Regions from separate parts of the Lysinibacillus sp. ACHW1.5 genome, predicted to be linked through region 1. Evidence: riboswitches for the same ligand, from Rfam matches in the RefSeq annotation. Region 1 holds a riboswitch; each other region holds the start of a gene.

What was found. Region 1 has a riboswitch for lysine ahead of L6W14_RS16480 (aspartate kinase). Riboswitches for the same ligand answer to the same signal wherever they lie in the genome.
Positions count from the first base shown of each region.
Region 2: it holds a riboswitch for lysine, as region 1 does, so the genes downstream of both, L6W14_RS01295 (amino acid permease) here and L6W14_RS16480 (aspartate kinase) in region 1, are expected to answer to the same signal.
Region 3: it holds a riboswitch for lysine, as region 1 does, so the genes downstream of both, L6W14_RS10640 (transporter substrate-binding domain-containing protein) here and L6W14_RS16480 (aspartate kinase) in region 1, are expected to answer to the same signal.

Region 1 is NZ_CP091777.1:3,285,688-3,290,141, forward strand. It holds gene L6W14_RS16480 (aspartate kinase) at 23-1,249, opposite strand; lysine riboswitch at 1,383-1,560, opposite strand; gene uvrC (excinuclease ABC subunit UvrC) at 1,668-3,458, opposite strand; gene trxA (thioredoxin) at 3,582-3,893, opposite strand; gene L6W14_RS16495 (amino acid permease) at 4,015-4,454, opposite strand, start outside.
Region 2 is NZ_CP091777.1:261,847-266,300, forward strand. It holds gene L6W14_RS01290 (CynX/NimT family MFS transporter) at 1-746, opposite strand, end outside; lysine riboswitch at 925-1,101, shown strand; gene L6W14_RS01295 (amino acid permease) at 1,184-2,647, shown strand; gene L6W14_RS01300 (response regulator transcription factor) at 2,798-3,490, shown strand; gene L6W14_RS01305 (sensor histidine kinase) at 3,497-4,432, shown strand.
Region 3 is NZ_CP091777.1:2,155,867-2,160,320, reverse strand. It holds gene L6W14_RS10645 (amino acid ABC transporter permease) at 1-96, opposite strand, end outside; gene L6W14_RS10640 (transporter substrate-binding domain-containing protein) at 267-1,124, opposite strand; lysine riboswitch at 1,244-1,430, opposite strand; gene odhB (2-oxoglutarate dehydrogenase complex dihydrolipoyllysine-residue succinyltransferase) at 1,771-3,033, opposite strand; gene L6W14_RS10630 (2-oxoglutarate dehydrogenase E1 component) at 3,124-4,454, opposite strand, start outside.

The sequences.
Region 1 (4,454 bases):
TAAAATGCTGTTTCTTCTATTATTATATGTAAAGTGCTTGCTCTAAATTAAACTCATCATGGAGAGCATTAGCTGCTTGGATCATATCATCCTGTGGTACAACAACGGACACTTTTATTTCAGAAGTACTAACCATTTTTACAGGGATATTTTCACGACGTAACCGATCAAACATACGAGCAGCAACGCCTGGATTGGAAGCCATGCCTGAACCAATAATAGAAACTTTTGCTAGTCCAATTTCGAAGTCAGCAAAACTAAATCCAAGTGATAATTTACTATCCTCTAAAACACGTAATGCTTCCGCAAATTCCTCTTTTAAAATGGAAAACGATACAGTTGGCTTCAACCCATCAATAATGGCTTGGACAATAATATCTACATTAATACGGTTCTCTGCAAGAACCGTAAATATATCTGCTAATGAAGCATTGGAAAAAGCATCATACCCTACTGTTAAACGAATAATATCTGATTCAAATGCAACACCACGAACGACTAAATTTTTTTCCATTTCCACTTCCTCCTTCAATAAAGTGCCTACTGATTCTATTAAACTTGAACGTATAATAACAGGCATTTGAAATTTCTTCGCTAACTCCACCGCACGAGGATGTATGATATGAGACCCTAAATTCGATAATTCCAACATTTCATCATATGAAATTTCTTGAAGCTTTTGGGCATTGGGAACATATCGTGGATCTGCTGTATAAACACCATCCACATTTGTATACATATCTACTCTCTCCGCTTCCAACGCTATGGCAAGTGCAACAGCAGCTGTTTCAGCTCCACCTTTTCCAAGCGTGGTGATATTGTGCACTTCGTCAATCCCTTGTTCTCCAGCAATAACCACAATTTGTCCCTGTGCAAAATGTTCTTCCATACGACTAATATCTATATAGTCGATACGAGCATGTCGATACATACCATCCGTATGTATACCAGCTTGCCATCCAGTTAGAGACACAGCCTCATAGCCTGCTTCCTGCAAGGCAATGGCAAATAAAGCACTAGATAATTGAGAGCCAGTTGACAAAACTGCATCTAATTCTCTTTTCGACACATCGTCAGTTAGTTGGTGTACCATCATTTTCATCTCTTTCGCAGTGTGTCCCATTGCTGCAACGACCACTACTACATCCAATCCTTTGTCCTTTTCAGCAATCGCTTTCCTAGCAGCCTCTTGGATTTGTTCAGTAGAAGCTAATGCAGCTCCTCCAAACTTCATCACGACTTTAGCCATTTCTTTCGTTCTCCCTTCCAGTTCATGTATTTCACCAAATTATGGGGGGTAAAACCGTTTCTAGAAAACTAAAAGGCAGCCTCCACATAACGTGAAAGCTGCCTATAACATGTACAATAATCGTAACTTGCGCATGTGTGATAGCTCTCCGAAACGTTTAGAATCGACAGTCTTACATTTCTTAAATGCAAAACCAGTACAGCAATGGAACAACAATACTGTACTTCGGCAAGCTCCCCTTTCACACAATATCTCTGGACTTGTCCATCCTCCATTGTGTTACTCTTGAATCTTGCACCTCTATCATCACTTTAAAGTGAATGTATTCAATTCATTAAGCCTTAGCGTAAACAAACTAGTCACGCAGTTGGCTCTCCATAACATTGAAAACAATGTTATTTATAACCATAGCACATGCCTATTCCTTTGACAATGATTGTTGCTGAAAATAGCTAAAAATTTGGCTTGCTAAATTAGCGGGCATCCCAGCCTCCTGTAATGCTAGCTCGCTCGCCTCTCGAATTTTTTTGACTGAACCGAAATGTTTAAGAAGCTGTTGCTTTCGTTTTGGTCCTACCCCTTCAATATGATCTAATACAGATTGAATGGCATGCTTCTCATGCTGTTGACGCAAGAAGGTAATAGCAAAGCGATGGACTTCGTCTTGAATTCGTTGTAATAAATAAAAGCCATCACTTGTACGTTTTAAGCTAATCACTTCTGGTGGATCACCAAACAAGAGCTGAGATGTATTATGCTTATCATCCTTGGCTAAACCAGCAATCGGTATAACAAGACCAAGCTCATCTTCTAGTACTTCACGGGCTACTTCCATTTGTCCCTTACCACCATCAATTAAGACTAAATCTGGTAATGGTAGTCCTTCCTTTAAAACACGGATATAGCGACGACGTATAACCTCCTGCATTGCACCGTAATCATCATGCTTGGCTGCTGTACGCGTTTTATATTTTCGGTACTCCTTTTTCGCAGGCTTCCCATCAATGAAAACAACCATAGCAGACACTGCATCCGTTCCATGCATATGACTATTATCAAAAGCTTCAATTCGTAAAGGAGTACTAATACCCATTGCTTCGCCAAGTGCCTCACAAGCACCAATCGTACGTTCTTCCTGGCGCTCTATTAGCTGGAATTTAGCTGCCACAGCAATTTCAGCATTTTTGGTAGCTAATTCAACCAATTCCTTCTTTTGACCTCTTTTCGGTGTGAGCACTTTAATTTCTAATAATTCTGTTAAGATAGCTGCATCAATGGCTTGTGGAATAAAAATTTCTTTTGGCTTAATATGCTCTGGCTTTTCATAAAAGCGCCCAACAAATGTTAAAAATTCTTCCTCTGCATCTTGATAGATCGGGAAAATTGAGACATCTCGCTCAATCAGCTTTCCTTGGCGCACAAAGAAAACCTGAACACACATCCATCCTTTTTCAACAGCATAGCCAAATACATCTCGATTTGTTGTATCACTTGAAACTATTTTTTGTTTCTGCATAACCGTATCAATATGGGCAATTTGGTCTCGGAATTCCTTCGCTCGCTCAAATTCTAGGTTTTCTGCAGCTGCTAGCATTTTAACTTCAAGCTCTTTTTTGACTGCCTCCACACCACCATTTAGAAACTTCGTCATATCCTCAATCATTTCTTGATAAACCTGACCATCAATTTCCTTCACACAAGGTGCTAAGCATTGACCCATGTGATAGTACAAGCAAACCTTGGAAGGTAATTGTACACATTTGCGCAGCGGATACAATCGATCCAATAGCTTTTTCGTTTCACTTGCTGCATAGGCATTCGGATAAGGACCAAAATATTTTGCCTTATCCTTTTTTACCTTCCGTGTCGTAATCAGACGAGGATGTTTTTCATTCGTAATTTTTAAATATGGATAGGTCTTATCATCCGTTAACATGACATTATATTTTGGATCATGTAATTTGATGAGATTCAGCTCTAAAATAAGTGCTTCAATATTTGATGACGTTACAATATACTCAAAATCTTCTATTTCACCTACAAGCCTTTGCGTTTTCCCTTCATGTGTTCCCGTAAAATAAGAGCGTACACGGTTTTTTAGAACTTTTGCTTTACCGACATAAATGATAGTCCCTTGTCGATCCTTCATCAAATAGCAGCCAGGTTGATCTGGTAAAATATCCAGTTTTCGCTTTATTAAATCGTTCATTACCTACCTGCCCCCCTAAGTAAAAATTCCCCTCATTAGAATCATGTTAGTTATTTTCTTTATTATATAACGAAAAAAAGCCGAACACATCCATTGATGGCTCGGCTTTGTGAACTTCATTCATTACGCATGTTTTGCGATAAATGCTTCTAAAGCTTCTTTTGGTTGGAAGCCTACTGTTTTGTCAACTAATTCTCCATCTTTAAATAATAGTAAAGATGGGATTGACATAATTTGATACTGAGCTGCAGTACCTTGGTTATTGTCAACGTCAACTTTTACAATTTTAGCCGCACTACCTGCTGCGTCCATTTCTTCAAGAACTGGCCCAATCATTTTACATGGTCCGCACCAAGCAGCCCAAAAGTCTACTAGTACTAACCCTTCTTTAATATCGTCCTGGAACGTAGCATCTGTTGCATGTACAATTGCCATTTGAAATCCTCCTTAAACTTACTATGCTTGTAGTATAGCATGGATAAATTCACTTGAGCGAACAATCTGCCTACAATGTATTTTTTATGCAAATCTGTGTCGAAAAATCAATACACAGTCATTAATTGACTTGATAACGACCCTTCAATACATAGGTTAACGTAATAAAAAGGTAAATAGCTAACGTAATGCCTGTCACAATAATAGATGTGGTGAAAATAATTCCGATGAGAATCGCACTTAACGCCAATATAGCTATCCAAGTCGTATAAGGGAACCATTTTACTTCATAGGCACTTGTGTGCTCTGCTTGTTTTTTACGTGATTTTAAATGGGCAATCGCAATAATTAACCAAATAAATAACACAGTATAGCCAAGTGATCCCATTAGAAAATCAAATGTTTTGCTTCCCGCATATAAAGATAAAATGACCCCTAAATACATCGCTAAAGTACACATTAAAATAGCATATACTGGTACTTTTCGTTTCGATAAATAAGCAAAGATTTTAGGCACACGTCCATCTACAGCCTGTGTATAGAGTACGCGTGATGAACCAT
Region 2 (4,454 bases), 1.5 Mb from region 1:
TGAGCAATATAGATCTCAGGTATCCAAGCTGCTGTTGTGTAGAATAATAAAGATTGTAAACCCATTGCCCCTGTGACAGCCCAAGTAACAGGTGATTTCCATAAAGGTGTACTGGTCTTTTTAGATGTAGTAACTGGTTCCGGTTTATTTGACTTTAGTTGAGGTATCCAAATTAAGATTGTAATGAGAACGAGTATGAGTGCAATGGAAAGTGCACCTTGCCAGCCTAACCATGAATTAGCTATCGGATAGCTAATACCAGCACCAAGGCCTGCAGTAAAATTCATGGACATGGTGAAAAAGGCCATTAATAAACCCACATGATAGGGAAATTTCAATTTCAATAATCCTGGAATTAGTACATTTCCAAAAGAAATGGCTACGCCAATTAACACAGTACCCAATAGAAGTAATTCTGTAGTACCAAGTGAACGTAGGACAATTCCTAAGGCCAAGAGAAAAGTTGATAAAAATAATGTTAGCTCAAGCCCTAGTTTGCGTGCTACAACTGGTGCAAATGGAGATATAACAGCAAAAGCCAGCAATGGTATCGTTGTTAGAAAGCCTGCCAATACATTAGATATTCCAAGATCTTCACGGATAAAGGATATAATTGGGCCAACAACAGTTAGTGGCATTCGTAATGTAGAGGCTATAAAGATAACTCCAAAGACTAAAAGTAAGGTTGTTCCTTTCCAGCTAATTTTTTTACTTGGAAAACTAGTGGAATGATCATTTGTAGTCAAAATAAAATCCCCCCTAATAATAATCATTCTAATTGAACTACTATAACACTTTATCACACTATTAAAAATAGTAGAAGATTCATAAAATACAGAACATTTATGGTTGTATTGAAATGTCTATGGTCTTATGTTAGTATAATAAACATCATAAATTTAATAATTATATGCCTCATGTTTGTATTGAGGTAGAGGTCGCGATATTTATAAGTATGCTAATTGAAATGACAAGCATTGATGAAATTAGTTGAAAGGAAATATTGCCGAAGTGTGAGGGGACTTGAAAACCTCATGCTGGGGCTGTCTCCGAAAGGAACAGAACTGTCACGTTTGCACAACGTGTTGAGCTATCATGTAGGAAAAACTGAGGATTAATGTAGCCATCACAGTGTATATGTGATGGCATTTTTTTGCCTCATAAATAGGAAGGAAGCTATATCGTGAGTGAAATAAAAGTAAATCAGCTCGGACATAAAGCACCGAAGCTGAAAAAAGAATTAAAAAGCCGTCATATTACAATGATTTCTTTAGGCGGTACAATTGGTACGGGGCTATTTTTAGCCAGTGGAGGAGCAATTGCTCAGGCAGGACCTGGAGGAGCATTGCTTGCCTATGCTTTAATTGGTATTATGGTGTATTTTTTAATGACAAGTTTAGGGGAAATGGCTGCCTATATGCCATCATCAGGTTCATTTAGTACGTATGCAACGAAATTTGTAGATCCTGCTTTGGGCTTTGCATTAGGCTGGAACTATTGGTATAACTGGGCAATCACCATTGCTGCCGAAATTGCTGCTGTGTCATTAATTATGAAATATTGGTTCCCAGATAGTTCATCAGCACTTTGGACAGTATTATTTATTGCTGTTGTACTGACGTTTAATTTACTATCCGTAAAAAGTTATGGTGAAAGTGAATATTGGTTTGCCATGATTAAAGTAGCAACGGTTATTGTTTTTATTATCATTAGCTTACTAATGATTTTTGGTATTTTAGGTGGGCAGGCTCCTGTAGGTTTCACTAATTTCTTTGTTAGTGATGGGCCATTCCATGGTGGCTTCCTTGCTACATTTGGTATTTTCCTAGCTGCAGGATTTTCATTCCAAGGGACAGAATTACTAGGAATTACAGCTGGTGAAACAGATGATCCTGGTAAAAATATTCCGAAGGCTGTTAAATCTGTATTTTGGCGTATTCTTTTGTTTTATATTTTAGCGATTGGTGCAATTGGGATGTTAATTCCATTTACAGACGAACGTTTATTATCAGAAGATATCGCAGTATCACCGTTTACACTAGTGTTTGACCGCCTAGGTATCGCCTTTGCTGCTTCATTAATGAATGCCATTATTTTAACGGCTATGCTTTCAGCAGGAAATTCAGGACTATATGCATCTTCTCGTATGTTATGGCAATTAGCTATGGATGGACATGCACCTAAATTTTTTGCAAAGCTAAGTCGTAGAGGTATTCCGATTTATGCACTTATGGCAACATTAGCTGTAGGCTGTTTAGCATTTTTGGCATCCTTCTTTGGCGATGGAGTGGTTTATATCTGGTTATTAAATGCTTCTGGAATGTCTGGGTTTATTGCATGGCTAGGTATTGCGTTTAGTCATTATCGTTTCCGCCGAGCGTTTGATGCACAGGGCTTAGATCCAAAGTTATTACCTTATAAAGCCAAATTATTTCCGTTTGGACCATTATTTGCTTTTACAGTTTGTATGATTGTAGTCATTGGACAAAATTACACAGCCTTTACAGGCGATAAGATTGATTGGTACGGTATCCTTGTTTCGTATATTGGGATTCCATTATTTTTAGCATTATGGTTTGGCTATAAAATAAAGCACAAAACAAAAATGCTTCCACTTAAAGATTGTGATTTAAAAGTTGAAGATTAGATAATAGAGCTGTTCTATAAACCAAAGAGTGATGGTTTATGGAGCAGCTCTTTTTTCAACACTCATAAACAAATCACTAATCAAACATCATAAATATGGTAATGTAATATACATATGGAAATTGGGTTTTGATAGGAGAGGTGCATCATAGTGCAAAAGCATATTTTACTTGTAGAAGACGATGAAGCCATTCGTGAAATGGTTTCTAATTACTTAACGATGGAAGGTTTCCATGTCACAACAGTGACTAATGGCGAAGAGGCATTACAAAATTGTTTGCAAAAAACCTTTGACTTAGTCATCTTAGATATTATGATTCCTAAATTAAATGGATTGGAAGTATTAAAGATTATTAGAGAGCAGGCAGCACTTCCTATCATTATTATGTCTGCAAAAGACAGTGATGTTGATAAAGCATTGGGCTTAGGATTAGGGGCAGATGATTATATTGCTAAACCCTTTTCTATGCTGGAATTTTCAGCACGTGTAAAGGCTGTTATCAGAAGAGCTACGAAATACTCTAGTCAAGCTGAACAAAAGCAAGAAGTCCTAGAAATTGATAATTTAAAGATAGATATCGTTAATTTTTCAATAACAAAGAGCGGACAAGAGATAAAGCTGACATCAAAGGAATTTTCCATTTTAAAATTGTTTGTGACAAATCGCCACAGAGTTTTTACCAAAGAGCAAATTTATCAGACGATATGGAAAGATGCCTATTACGGAGATGAAAATATTATAAATGTACATATCAGAAGACTACGTGAAAAAATAGAAGATGATCCGTCACATCCTCAATATATTAAAACCCTATGGGGAATCGGCTATAAATTTGAAGGGTAAAACTATATGATATTTCTATTATTATTAATCATTGTATTGCTAATCGGCATTCTTATTTTTCAATGGAAAATCAAGAAGGAACAAGAACGTGCTATCCAATATATTCATCGAAAACTACACGTAATTGTGAATGAACAGACGTATGAAAAGATTCTAGTAACAACTACAAATTCAGAAATTCAACAGTTACTTATTACACTGAATACTTTGCTAGATCAACATCAAAAAATTCAGGCTACGCATCGTAAAATGGAAAATTCCATGAAAAAGATGTTGGCCTATATTTCACATGATCTTAAAACGCCTTTAACCGTTGTACTTGGCTATATTGAAATGCTTCAACTTCAAAATGGGATTAGTGACGAGGAACAGCAACGTTTACTTAAGGGTGTACATGCTAAAACATTAGAAGTATTAAAAATTATTCATACATTTTTTGACTTGGCAAAATTAGAGGCTGGGGACACAGATTATCCAATCACTAAAATCAATGTCAGTGAAATATGCCGAAAAAATGTTTTGTCTTTTTACGATTTGGTTACTTCACTGGGATTAGATATTAAAATTGATATCCCAGAAAGCTCCATATATGCACTTGGTAATGAAGAAGCATTAAATAGAGTGTTAAACAATCTACTGTCTAATGCTATTGCATATGGAGCAGATGGCAATGTAATTGGAATTACCATAAGAAATGACGAAGTCAATATTGATATTGATGTGTGGGATTGTGGCAGGGGCATTGATGAATATCATATCGATCGCGTTTTTGAAAGAATGTATACGCTTGAGGATTCTCGAAATAAATCTTTCCAAGGTAGCGGTTTGGGACTAACGATTACAAAGAGACTAGTAGAAATAATGAATGGCTCCATCCGTTTATCGAGTATTCCCTATGAAAGAACTATTTTTACGATTTCGTTAAAGCGAATGATGTATTAAATCGATTATGCTTGTAGAGCTT
Region 3 (4,454 bases), 1.1 Mb from region 1:
TGTACTAATACTTGAAATCAGTAACGTATAATACGCACCTCGTAAAAACATTTGCCAGTTGTTTTCAATAATTGAAAGTATCCACTCAAGACTCATGATGTTCCTCCTAACAATGTCATCTTGCTCGCTTATTTCTTTTGTGTCCTAGCTCTTTCTACCATTCTATGATTTGTCACGCTAGGACATTATCATTATGTAGAGAGGTTCTCATTTTGATAATGATGAAATGATCATGCACGGACTAATTGCTAGTCCGTGCCCTGTCATTATTGTGCTGCTGGTTGTTGAGAAATAGCTTCTTCCATAATCGCTTGACGATCATCTTCTGAAATGCCTTTTAGGATTTCATTGATTTTTTCACGATTTGCGTCATCTTTACGTAAGCCTACAGCAATTGAAGTATTTGATAGGTCTGTATCAAAGCCTTCTTCAAATGCTACATAGGTGAATTTATCGTTGGCAGCAGAAGCGGAAATGCCCTCTGGACGTTCAGCTACATAGCCATCAATTTTACCTGCTTCTAACGCCACACGCATTGCTGGGAAGCTCTCCATTGCTGTTTGCTTTTCTACGCCTTTAATTTGATCGATAACTGTGTAGTTTGATGTATTTAATTGTGATGTAATTTTAGCACCTGAGAAGTCTTGAATCGATTTTGCGCCTTCATATTTGCTACCTTTTTTAATAACCATAACAAAATCAGAAGTATAATAGTTTTCTGTAAAATCAATTGTTTTCTTGCGTTCTTCTGTTGGTGACATACCTGCAATAATTGCATCAATTTTGTTTGATTGTAGCGCTGGAACTAAACCGTCCCACTCCATTTTAACAATGACTAACTCTTTGCCTAGACCTTCAGCGATTTTCTTTGCCATTTGTACATCATAGCCACCTGCGTACTCTGCATTATCCGCAATTTTCACTGCGCCATTTGCATCGTCTTGCTGTGTCCAGTTGAACGGTGGGTAGCCAGCCTCCATTCCAATTCGGAATTCACCGCCGCCTTCTTCTTTGTCAGTTCCAGCATCACTTGAACCGCCCTCTTTTTTGTCACTTGTGCCACATGCAGCTAGCACAATTGCCGTCATGATAGAGATCATTACTAACAACCATTTTCTTTTCATGAAAAACTCCCCTTTTCTGTAAAAAAATAAGACAACTGTACTAAAAAAGACCTAAGTATATTGAACTTAGGTCTTACCTTTTATGACAGTTGCCCAAATCCTCACTATAATTTCCATGTTTCCGAGATAGCACAACCTAGTAAATCTGGAAATCCATTTACTAGGACAGTCCTGCACTTATTCACTGCAGACCCAGTATAAAAGTACGAGCTCCTTTTATACTTCGGCGATATTTCCTTCTTCATTGCGTCTTCGCTTGCTTTTACTCAACAATGAACTAATAAATACCGCGCCTCTACCTCACTGGTAACAATTCGTGAGGTTTGTTTATTTAATTGATATTTAGATACTACTATAAAACTAATATGTTCGTCAAGACGATTTTAACATTTTTCTGACTAATGACAATATTAGGATATTGTGCGTTCTGCTTCCACTTTAAATCATTAAACTTTTATTGATATTTCTGAAAATTACAACAAATATTTATTATAGCGTATGTTCTATATGTGAGAAAAGTTGCGTTTTTTTCTTTCTTTGCTCCTCTAAACGATGTAACATTCGTACTCTTTCAAGCATAGAATCGATCAATACCTTTCGTCATACAAAAAACCCTGCTGAACATTGTTCGCAGGGTTTAATGGCATTATGAATTTAATAATAAATCTTCAGGATTTTCGATTAATTCTTTAACTGTTTTTAAGAATCCTACAGAATCTTTACCATCGATGATACGGTGATCGTATGAAAGTGCTACATACATCATTGGACGGATTTGAACTTCACCATTTACTGCAACTGGACGGTTTACAATTGAGTGCATACCTAAAATACCAGCTTGCGTACCGTTCATAATTGGTGTTGACATTAATGAACCGAATACACCACCATTTGTGATTGTGAATGATCCACCAGCCATATCATTTAAGCCTAATTTTTTATCACGAGCTTTTGTCGCTAAGTTAGCAATATCTTTTTCGATTTCTGCAAAGTTTTTGCTATTTGCATCGCGTACAACTGGTACGACTAAACCTTCTTCAGTTGATACAGCAATACCGATATCAAAGAAGTTATTTAAATGAATTTCATCGCCAGAGATTTGAGCGTTTACGTATGGATATTTTTTCAATGCTGCAACAACAGCTTTAGTGAAGAATGACATGAAACCAAGTTTGATGTCGTTTGCTTTTACAAACTCTTCTTGTTTACGTTTACGAAGTGCCATGATGTTTGTCATGTCAATTTCGTTGAATGTTGTTAACATTGCTGTTGATTGTTTAACTTCTAATAAACGTTTTGCAATTGTTTGGCGACGACGGCTCATTTTTTCAATTGTTACACGGTCAGAATTAGCTGCTGGTGTGAATACTACTGGGCCACCTGAAGTTGCTACGGATGTAGGTGCTGCTGCTGGTGCTACAGCTGGTGCTGTACCATGAGCTGCTACATCTTGTACACGTACACGTCCTTGTGGATCTACTGGAGATACCGCTGCAAGGTCAATACCTTTTTCACGTGCAAGACGACGTGCTGCTGGAGATGCAACTACACGCTCACCAGAAGTTTCTTCTACTACTGGAGCTGCTGCAACTGGTGCAGGTGCTGCTTGTGGCGCTGCTGGTGCAGGTGCTGCCTCAGTTGGTACTGCCGCTGCTGGAGCTGCTGCTGCGCCTTCGCCTGCTTCTACTACTGCGATAACTTGACCAACTAGTACAGTATCGCCTTCTTCAGCTAAAATTTGTGTTAATACACCTGCTTCTTCAGAAATGATCTCAGCGTTTACTTTATCTGTTTCAAGTTCAACGATGAATTCACCTTTTTCAACGCGATCGCCCACTTTTTTTACCCACTGTGCGATACTACCTTCTGTAATCGATTCTGCTAATTCAGGGACTTTAATTTCAGCCACTTTCATTTCCTCCTTTGATTAACGTGCATGACGCACATAGAAGGGCTACTGCTTAAGGGCAAGTAGCCCGGTTTCAAAAATTGATATATATTATTTAACCTTTACTGGCTCAGCAACCGCTTCTTCAATAAGAGCTGCTTGTGCTGCTTTATGAGAATCTGCATCCCCTTCAGAAGTTGAGCTCATTGCAGGACGGCCTACATAGCGAAGTTTTTTACCTTCTGAAAGTTCATATAATGTTTCTAATGCATAATTCCATGAGCCTTGGTTTTTAGGTTCTTCTTGTACCCAAACTATCTCTTTTGCATTAGGATACTTAGCAATGATACCAGCTACTTGCTCTTTTGGGAATGGGTAAAGTTGTTCTACACGAATAATGTGTAGGTGATCGAAGCCTTCGCCATCTTTCACGCGCTCTGCTAAGTCGATCATCACTTTACCTGTACCTAAAACGATACGCTCTACAGCTTCTGGTTTAGCCCCTAAGCCTGGTTGTTCAATCACTTCTTGGAATGAACCATTTGCTAATTGCTCAGCATTCGCCGCTGCTAGTGGGTGACGTAATAATGATTTTGGTGATACGACTACAAGTGGACGTACCCCTTCTGTACCTAATAATGCTGCTTGACGGCGTAATAAGTGGTAGTAGTTTCCTGCATTTGAACAGTTCGCTACAAACCAGTTATTTTCAGCTGACATTTGTAAATAGCGTTCCATACGGCTTGAAGAGTGCTCTGGACCTTGACCTTCATAACCATGAGGTAAAAGGATTACTAGACCAGATTTTTGGCCCCATTTTGAGCGTGCCCCTGAAATAAAGTTATCAAACATCACTTGTGCCATATTGGCAAAGTCACCGAATTGTGCTTCCCATACTGTTAGTACATGGCTATTTTCTAGGTTGTAACCATACTCAAAGCCTACCACCCCAGCTTCAGTCAGCGGGGAATTGTGTACTGTAAAGGATGCGTTCGCACCAGAAATATGGTGTAGTGGTGTGAAGACATTGCCGTTGTTTTTATCATGCAGTACTAAGTGACGTTGAGAGAATGTACCTCGTTGTGCATCTTGACCTGTAAAGCGTACTGGTGTGCCATCTTGAATAATCGTTGCATATGCTAATGTTTCAGCATGACCCCAGTCAACTTTTGCAGACGCATACGCATCACGGCGTTTTTCTAAGATTTTACCAAGCTTTTTCTGTGGTTCGAAGTTTTCTTCAAACACTAAAAGCTCTTCATTGATTTTTTCTAAACGTTCCGCACCTACTGCTGTATCAATTTGTGGGAACTCTACTTTTAATTCTTCTGGCATTTCTAAATGATGATGGTCATCTTTTTCAGCCATTTCTTTGACGTGGTCATAGGCTGCTTGCATTTCTGCATAGATAGCTGTATCTAGTGCTGCTACATCATCAGCAG